DNA from 2 places in the Lelliottia sp. CFBP8978 genome. Region 2 is predicted to be linked to the other one. Evidence: riboswitches for the same ligand, from Rfam matches in the RefSeq annotation. Region 2 holds a riboswitch; the other holds the start of a gene.
The links. A riboswitch is a leader RNA that binds a small molecule or an ion and turns the genes downstream of it on or off. The one in region 2 is predicted to bind thiamine pyrophosphate.
Positions count from the first base shown of each region.

Region 1: linked by a shared signal. The riboswitch ahead of thiM (hydroxyethylthiazole kinase) and the one ahead of thiB (thiamine ABC transporter substrate binding subunit) in region 2 are both predicted to bind thiamine pyrophosphate.

Region 1 covers NZ_CM188253.1:2,824,807-2,829,017, forward strand. The annotation lists gene fbaB (class I fructose-bisphosphate aldolase) at 1-492, opposite strand, end outside; gene thiD (bifunctional hydroxymethylpyrimidine kinase/phosphomethylpyrimidine kinase) at 841-1,641, opposite strand; gene thiM (hydroxyethylthiazole kinase) at 1,638-2,408, opposite strand; TPP riboswitch at 2,445-2,541, opposite strand; gene SOM82_RS13355 (DUF8093 domain-containing protein) at 2,879-3,364, shown strand; partial or broken gene SOM82_RS13360 (IS3 family transposase) at 3,491-4,211, shown strand, end outside.
Region 2 covers NZ_CM188253.1:758,569-762,779, reverse strand. The annotation lists gene SOM82_RS03550 (sugar efflux transporter) at 1-296, opposite strand, end outside; gene sgrT (glucose uptake inhibitor SgrT) at 417-569, opposite strand; gene sgrR (HTH-type transcriptional regulator SgrR) at 657-2,312, shown strand; TPP riboswitch at 2,349-2,449, shown strand; gene thiB (thiamine ABC transporter substrate binding subunit) at 2,481-3,464, shown strand; gene thiP (thiamine/thiamine pyrophosphate ABC transporter permease ThiP) at 3,440-4,211, shown strand, end outside.

The sequences.
Region 1 (4,211 bases), 2.1 Mb from region 2:
CACCGCCACAGCCCCCATGTTGAACGCCTGCTCTACGCTGGCGTACAGCGTCTGGTCATATTCGGTCGGGTAGCTTAGCGTCTCGTTATGGTTCAGTTTGACGAGGAAAGGAATGCGGTGGGCGTAGCGGCGAGAGACGGATGCTAACACGCCGTAGGTGGAGGCCACGCAGTTGCAGCCCGCCTCAATAGCCAGCTCCACGATATTTTTCGGATCGAAATACAGCGGGTTGGCGGCAAACGATGCCCCGGAGGAGTGCTCAACGCCCTGATCGACTGGCAGAATGGAGAGATAACCCGTTCCGGCTAAACGCCCGGTGTTATAAAGCGTCTGCATGTTCCGCAGTACCGCTGGCGGACGGTTGTTATCTATCATGACCCGATCAACGTAGTCGTGACCTGGCAGGTAAAGTTGCTCGGCTGGAATGGTCATACAACGATGCTGTAACAGGCTGTCGGCATCTTTGCCAAGCAATTGCGCAATATCAGTCATAGCTATGCTCCCGTAAGTTCCGACGTCATGTCGGTACGTGATATCCATACCCACATTTTTGTGAGCAGACAAAGCCTGGACCCTGGTTAGCCTAATTTCCAGCTTTAGCTGGTTTTTTCAGCACAATCTGCTGGCTCGTTTCCTGTACATCAACATCGTTACACCGTTCAAACTGTCGCCCCTAACGGGTAACGGGATGGCCTGCCTGAGGCGCATAATTTATGCAACCGCAGTGGAGACTCCTGGCGTCGCGTTCCGTTCGTTCAGTTGACCCATTCCCGCTATGTGATTGTTCCTTCTCCATTTTATTGAGCGAAAACGCTTATCCCCGTCGACGCCTTTTACGCGTTACCACCACGCATGAAAATGGTGAACCGGGCCAATACCGTGGCCGACCTCCAGCGTGTCGGCTTTGGCAAGCGCACAGGAGAGCCAAGCTTTGGCCTCCTGCACCGTATCGTCCCAGTGTTGATGACGTGGACGCAGCGCGGCCAGCGCTGCCGATAACGTGCAGCCCGTCCCGTGCGTGTTTTTGGTGACAATACGTGCCGCCGTGAAGCGCTTAGCACCATCACGGGTAAAGAGCCAGTCCGGACTTTCTGTGTCATCAAGATGCCCCCCTTTCATCAGCACCGCCTCGCAGCCCAGCGCTAATAATGCATTGCCTTGCTCTTTCATCTCGCGTTCGTTGCGTGCATGCGGTGCGCCGAGCAGCGCAGCGGCCTCTGGCAGATTCGGCGTAATGAGCGCCACCTGCGGCAACAACTTTTTGCGCAGCGTTTCAACGGCGGATGGCGAAAGAAGCGGATCGCCACTTTTCGCCAGCATTACCGTATCGAGCACCACGTTCCGCACCTGATAACGCTCCAGCCGTTCCGCGACCGCTTCAACAATGTCCGTTTCGGCCAGCATGCCGATTTTGGTGGTATCAATGCGCACGTCGCTAAATACTGAGTCGAGCTGGGCTGCCACAAAATCGGGTTCAATCCGGTACACCGACTGCACCCCGCGAGTATTTTGCGCCACCAGGGCGGTAATGACCGAGCAACCATAGGCCCCCAGAGCAGAGAACGTTTTAAGATCGGCCTGAATTCCCGCACCGCCGCTCGGATCGGTGCCCGCAATCGTTAAGGCGTTAATCCGTTTCATGCATGGCTCTCCAGGTTCCACAACGCGTCGATAAATGCACAAGCAAAGCTGCCCGGCCCGGAACGTTGACTAGCCGCACGCGTGCCTGCCCGCTTCATCCATCCGCAGGCAGCCGCCACGTTATCCAGTCTGTCACCCGGCAGCGAACAGCTTGCCGCTACCACCGCCGACAGCGCGCATCCGGTGCCGACCACTCGGGTCATCAGAGGATCCCCTCCGCTGACCGTTTTCGTTCGCTGCCCGTCCGTGACGTAATCTACTTCTCCGGTGACGGCAACAATGGCATTCGTCTGGCGAGCCAGCGCCTGTGCGGCAGGCAGTGCAATGGCGGCGGCATCGGTAGTATCGACGCCACGCCCGCCGGCGCTCATCCCTGCAAGGGCAAGGATTTCCGAGGCATTACCGCGGATCGCCGCGGGTTTCAGGCTTAGCACTTGCTGACAAAAACGGGTCCGAAATGCCAGCGCACCGACGGCCACGGGATCGAGCGTCCACGGCTTGCCTGCGGCAACCGCACTTTCGATGGCCCGACGCATCGCCTGCGAGCGAGGCGAAGTGAGCGTGCCAACGTTGATTAACAGGGCATCGGCGATGGCGGCAAATTGCTCTGCTTCTTCGGCTTCGACGATCATTGCCGGAGAAGCACCCAGCGCCAGCAAAACGTTAGCCGTAAAGGTTTGCACCACATCGTTAGTCATGCAGTGTGTCAAAGGTGATCGCGCGCGGAAGTGGTGTAAGACGTGTAAATCGAGCAGGTCAGGCTGCATGGTTTCGCTCCTGCCTTGCGTGAAGAAGCGATAACCGTGAAAGGCATCTGACTTCCCTACGCTGGCATTATCCAGATCAGGTGGTACGGGTATTTCTCAGCCTTCACAAAGAAGGGCACCCCGAGTCATGTAGATTGAATCTCTATACTTTTTGCCAGCTTAGGGGAAGTGGCTTGCTTGCGCAAGCCCGCCTTCCGGTTATCGCTTCTTCACGTCCTGGCAGCAGCAAAAGGGTATCACAGCACTTATCATCCCGTATCACACTCTAAAACCGTCCGGTTTATCCTTGTCGTGAGCAGTGATTTAGTGATTTAGCTGTCGTGGTTTGCTTCCCCTACTTTTTAATCACAGAATAAAAACACCTATACCGATAAATTAAGAGCATCGATAGAGCGAAAAACTCCCTAAACCACAATTGACCATATAAAGAACGGCGCCAACATAAACCTTTAACATTATGAGGGATTCACATGCACGATTTCAGATTAATCATGATATGGGATGCTGCAAGAGAACTTAGCCCCCAAGATTTCCAATACATACTAAGGCCAGAGGTAGCATTCGAAAGAGCAAGGGTTTACTACGATCTTGATTCTGACAACTACTCTCACTTTAGCCTTCAACAAATGCCAAAGAGGAAAAGCGGTTTTATCAATTCCTTTTCAGCTAAGTATGACCGTAAGAGTAATGGCATGTATGATGGTGCTTATGATCATACACAACATAATGTAGATACTGGTTGGTTTATTGGAATAGATGAATCCGAGCAATGGGATTATTTTAAGCATCCATTCTATTTTGATGAGAAAGGTGAACTTGTCTACGATTGCTTTATGGATCACTGGCATTCATGGTTTGAAATGGAAGTTAGAGATGCTTACCGAAAATGCTTAGATAGCCATCAGGGAAGACAACCAGCACCTACACAGAAGTTTCACCCATCAGATGCACTGTAAGTACCCCACATAATCGTGCCATTCATATTTAGAGGTCATCCGGCATTGACCCTACCCCAAAATCCTGCTCCATTCAGAAACAGAACTCCGGCATGAAATACACTCCCCTGAACGGAGGTGGTGTCGATGAAAAAAACACGATTCGCCGAAGACACAGATTCTCTTTACCCTCAAACAGGCTGAGCTGGGTAGGTGTCCTTGCCGGATGTTTGCCGCAAGCTGGATAACTCCGATGCCACCTTTTACACCTGGCGCAAGAAATACGGTGGAAATACTCCCTGTGAACTCAAACATATGTGGCAACGGGAAGAGGGAAATCTGCGGCTGAAGAAACTGGTTGCCGATGACAGCGCACTGCGCCTGCGTATCTGTGAGATCACCGAAACGCAAATTCACTACAGATATCGCCGGGTACACGTGATGCTCCGGCGTGAGGGTTGGCGAGACGATCACAAACGAATCTACAGCCTCTACGGTGAGCAAGGGCTGTCGCTACGCTTCAAACGACCACGCCGCAATAAATCTGCCCAGCAATATCCAAACCACGTCTGGGGCATGGATTTTATTTCTGATGCGTTGTTTGACAGGCGACGACTCCGCCTGTGGACGGTTATCGACCTTTACACCCGAGAATGTCTGGGAATCTGCGTTCGACAGAAGTGGCTGGGATACTGGACAGTATAGCGCTCGGGCGTCCTTTACCACAGTTGCTGATAACCGATAATGGTTCTGAATTTGCATGAAAAATGCTGGACAAGTGGGTGTATGAAAGAGGAATAAGGATCGACTTCTCATGCCCGGGACATCGACGGACAACGCTACAGTCGAGTCCTTCAACGGCAGGTGC
Region 2 (4,211 bases):
AAGGCGAACAGCAAGGCATTACCGATGGCCATGGCGCAACAGAAAAGGATTAATTTGCGGCGATCGCCCTGGCTGTCGGACCGTTTTGCCAGCCACAGGCTGACCAGAATCCCGGCGATGGCATTCACGGTGTAAAACAGCCCCACCCAGAACGGCTGTGCACCGACCTCCCGACTCAGGAACAGGCTTAGCGTCGGGGCCTGTAGCGCTCCCGCCACGCCCATCATAAAGGCCACCAGCATAAAAGCGGCATACACGCCGTTCAGGCGGCGGCCCATCGTCATCAACCAGAGCATGCGCAGTTCCTTGTCAAAGAGGATCGAATTTGAGTGGCATAGTAAACGAAAAAAGCCAGCAAAAACATTTTGCTGGCGGGTGATAAGCACCAATACTCAGTCACACATGATCGAGGCGAGTCAGCGGTCAGAGGTCGAATTCGTCACTTCCCACTGCATCAGATCTTCAAGCAATTTCAGCCGCTGCTCTGCGCACTGGCGGGCCAGCCAGGACACTCCTTTTGTCGCTGAAAAGTAGTGCTGATAAAACTGACGTGCGGTAGACCTCTTCATATTCACCTCCTCACTTCAACGAAATGAATTATTGGCTTAATATGAGGATTAATAAATTGCTGATTTTTTGTCAGGAGTTCCCCTTTTATGCCTTCTGGTCGTCTGCAACAACAATTTATCCGCCTCTGGCAGTGCTGCGATGGCCAGACAAAGGAGACGACGCTGAACGAACTGGCGGACCTCCTGAGCTGTTCGCGCCGCCATATGCGCACGTTGCTCAATACCATGCAGCAACAGGGCTGGCTGAGCTGGGAGGCAGAAGCCGGGCGCGGCAAACGTTCGCGGTTGACGTTTCTCTACACCGGCCTGGCCTTGCAGCAACAGCGCGCCGAAGATCTGCTGGAGCAGGACCGAATCGATCAGCTGGTGCAACTGGTCGGCGATAAGGCCGCGGTGCGCCAGATGCTGGTTTCGCACCTGGGCCGTAGTTTCCGCCAGGGACGCCATATCTTGCGCGTACTCTACTACCGTCCGATGAAAAATCTGTTGCCCGGTAGCGCGTTACGCCGCTCTGAAACCCATATGGCGCGGCAAATTTTCAGCGGTCTGACGCGCATAAATGAGGAAAACGGGGAACTGGAAGCCGACATCGCGCACCACTGGCAGCAACTTTCTCCGCTGCACTGGCGCTTTTTTTTGCGTCCCGGCATCCATTTTCATCACGGGCGTGAGCTGGAGATGGAAGATGTCATCGCCTCTCTGGAGCGGGCACGAGAGCTGCCGCTCTATTCGCATATTTCACGGATCCACTCGCCAACCGCCTGGACTCTGGATATTGAGCTTTCCGAACCAGACCAGTGGTTACCCTGGTTAATGGGCTACGTCCCTTCCATGATTTTGCCACTCGAGTGGCATTCCATGCCGAATTTCGCCAGCCAGCCCGTTGGCACCGGCCCTTACGCCGTGACGCGCAACAACAGCAACCAGCTCAAAATCCGCGCATTCGACGACTACTTCGGCTATCGCGCCCTGATTGATGAAGTTAACGTCTGGGTCCTGCCCGATGTCGGCGAGGAGTTTAGCGCAGGCCTGACGCTCGAAGGCCCCACCGCCGGCGAAAAAGCCGTCGAGAGTCGCCTCGAAGAGGGCTGTTATTATCTGCTGTTTGATTCCCGTACCCATCGGGGGGCAAGCCATGATGTACGCCAGTGGATAAGCCACATCCTCGCCCCCGCCAGCCTCATTTATCATGCGGAAGATCAGCACCAGGCCTACTGGTTCCCGGCGTACGGGCTGCTTCCGCGCTGGCATCATGCTCGTCCGGGGTACGCAGAAAAACCTGCCGGACTGGAGTCCATCACCCTGACGTACTACCGCGAGCATGTAGAACATCGCGTGATTGCCAGAATTATGAGCAAACTGCTGGCGGCGGAAGGCGTGACGCTGGAGATTCAGGAGGTGGATTACGATGAGTGGTATCGCGGAGAGGCTGTTAGCGATATCTGGCTGAACAGCGCTAACTTCACTCTGCCGCTAGACTTCTCTTTGTTCTCGCACCTGTATGAAATTCCGCTGATCCAGCACTGCATCTCCCGGGACTGGCAGCAGGACGCCGCGCAGTGGCGCGCCGGAGAGATGAATCTGGCGGTATGGTGCCAGCAACTGCTCTCCCGGCAGGCGATGGTGCCGCTTATTCACCACTGGCTGATGATCCAGGGCCAGCGCAGTATGCGCGGATTACGCATGAACACGCTCGGCTGGTTTGACTTTAAATCCGCCTGGTTTGCGCCGCCGGAACCATAACGCTTTCGTAATATTCACCAAATCATTACAATACCGCCGTTCTCAACGGGGTGCTGCATCAACGATGTGCGCTGAGATAATACCCGTCGAACCTGATCCGGATAACGCCGGCGAAGGGATTTGAGGCTGTCGCTCAAAATCCTTTGCCACTCAACTTTGAGGTGCAAAGTGTTAAAAAAAGTTCTCCCCCTACTGGCGCTCTTCGCGCTGCCTGCTTTTGCCAGGCCTGTTTTAACGGTCTACACCTACGACTCCTTCGCCGCTGACTGGGGCCCTGGCCCGGTGGTCAAAAAAGCCTTTGAAGCCGACTGCAACTGTGAGCTGAAGTTTGTGGCGCTGGAAGATGGCGTTTCGCTGCTCAATCGCCTGCGTATGGAAGGCAAAAACAGCAAGGCGGACGTGGTGCTCGGTCTGGATAACAACCTGCTGGAAGCCGCTTCACAAACAAAACTGTTCGCCAAAAGCGGCATAGCCAGCGATGCAGTGACAGTGCCTGGCGGCTGGAAAAATGACACCTTTGTGCCGTTTGATTACGGCTACTTCGCTTTCGTCTACGACAAAAATAAGCTGAAGAATCCACCGAAAAGTCTGAAAGAGCTGGTCGAGAGCGATCAGAAATGGCGCGTGATTTATCAGGATCCGCGTACCAGTACACCGGGCCTGGGTCTGCTGCTGTGGATGCAAAAAGTCTATGGCGACAAAGCACCGGAAGCCTGGCAGAAACTGGCTGCCAAAACCGTTACCGTCACCAAAGGCTGGAGCGAGGCCTACGGCCTGTTCCTGAAAGGCGAAAGCGATCTGGTGCTCAGCTACACCACCTCCCCGGCCTATCACGTTATCGAAGAGAAAAAGGATAACTACGCCGCTGCCAGCTTTACCGAAGGCCACTATCTGCAGGTGGAAGTTGCCGCGCGTACCGCCGCCAGCAAGCAGCCGGAGCTGGCCGAGAAATTCCTGAAATTTATGGTCTCTCCCGCTTTCCAGAATGCCATTCCGACCGGCAACTGGATGTATCCGGTAACCGATGTGACGCTGCCTGCGGGCTTTGAGCAGCTCGCCAAACCGCAAACTACGCTGGAGTTCACGCCACAGCAGGTCTCCTCTCAGCGCAGCGCATGGATTAGCGAATGGCAACGCGCCGTCAGCCGCTAATCCCCGGCTGGCTGATACCCGGACTGACTGCCGCCATCCTGATGGTGGCGGTGAGTCTGGGGGCTTTTCTGGCGCTATGGTTCAACGCGCCAGAAAGCGACACTGCCGCGCTCTGGCATGACAGCTATCTCTGGCACGTGGTGCGGTTCTCCTTCTGGCAGGCTTTTCTCTCTGCCCTGCTCTCTGTTATTCCGGCGATCTTTTTGGCACGGGCGCTCTATCGCCGCCGCTTCCCCGGAAGACAAGCGCTGCTGCGCCTGTGCGCGATGACACTGATCCTGCCGGTGCTGGTTGCCGTCTTTGGGATCCTGAGCGTTTACGGTCGGCAGGGATGGATCGCTGCGCTGTTAAATAGCGTTGGCATCGAATGGACTTTTTCCCCCTATGGCCTGCAGGGCATTCTGCTGGCTCACGTCTTTTTCAATATGCCGATGGCGACGCGGCTGTTCTTACAGGCGCTGGAAAATATCCCCGGCGAGCAGCGCCAGCTGGCCGCTCAACTCGACATGCGCGGCTGGCCGTTTTTCCGCTTTGTCGAATGGCCCTGGCTGCGCCGACAGATCCCTCCCGTGGCCGCCCTGATTTTCATGCTCTGCTTCGCCAGCTTTGCCACCGTGCTTTCGCTGGGCGGCGGGCCGCAGGCCACCACCATTGAACTGGCGATTTATCAGGCGCTAAGCTATGACTATGATCCGGGCCGCGCGGCGCTGCTGGCGATGATCCAGATGTTCTGCTGTCTGGGGCTGG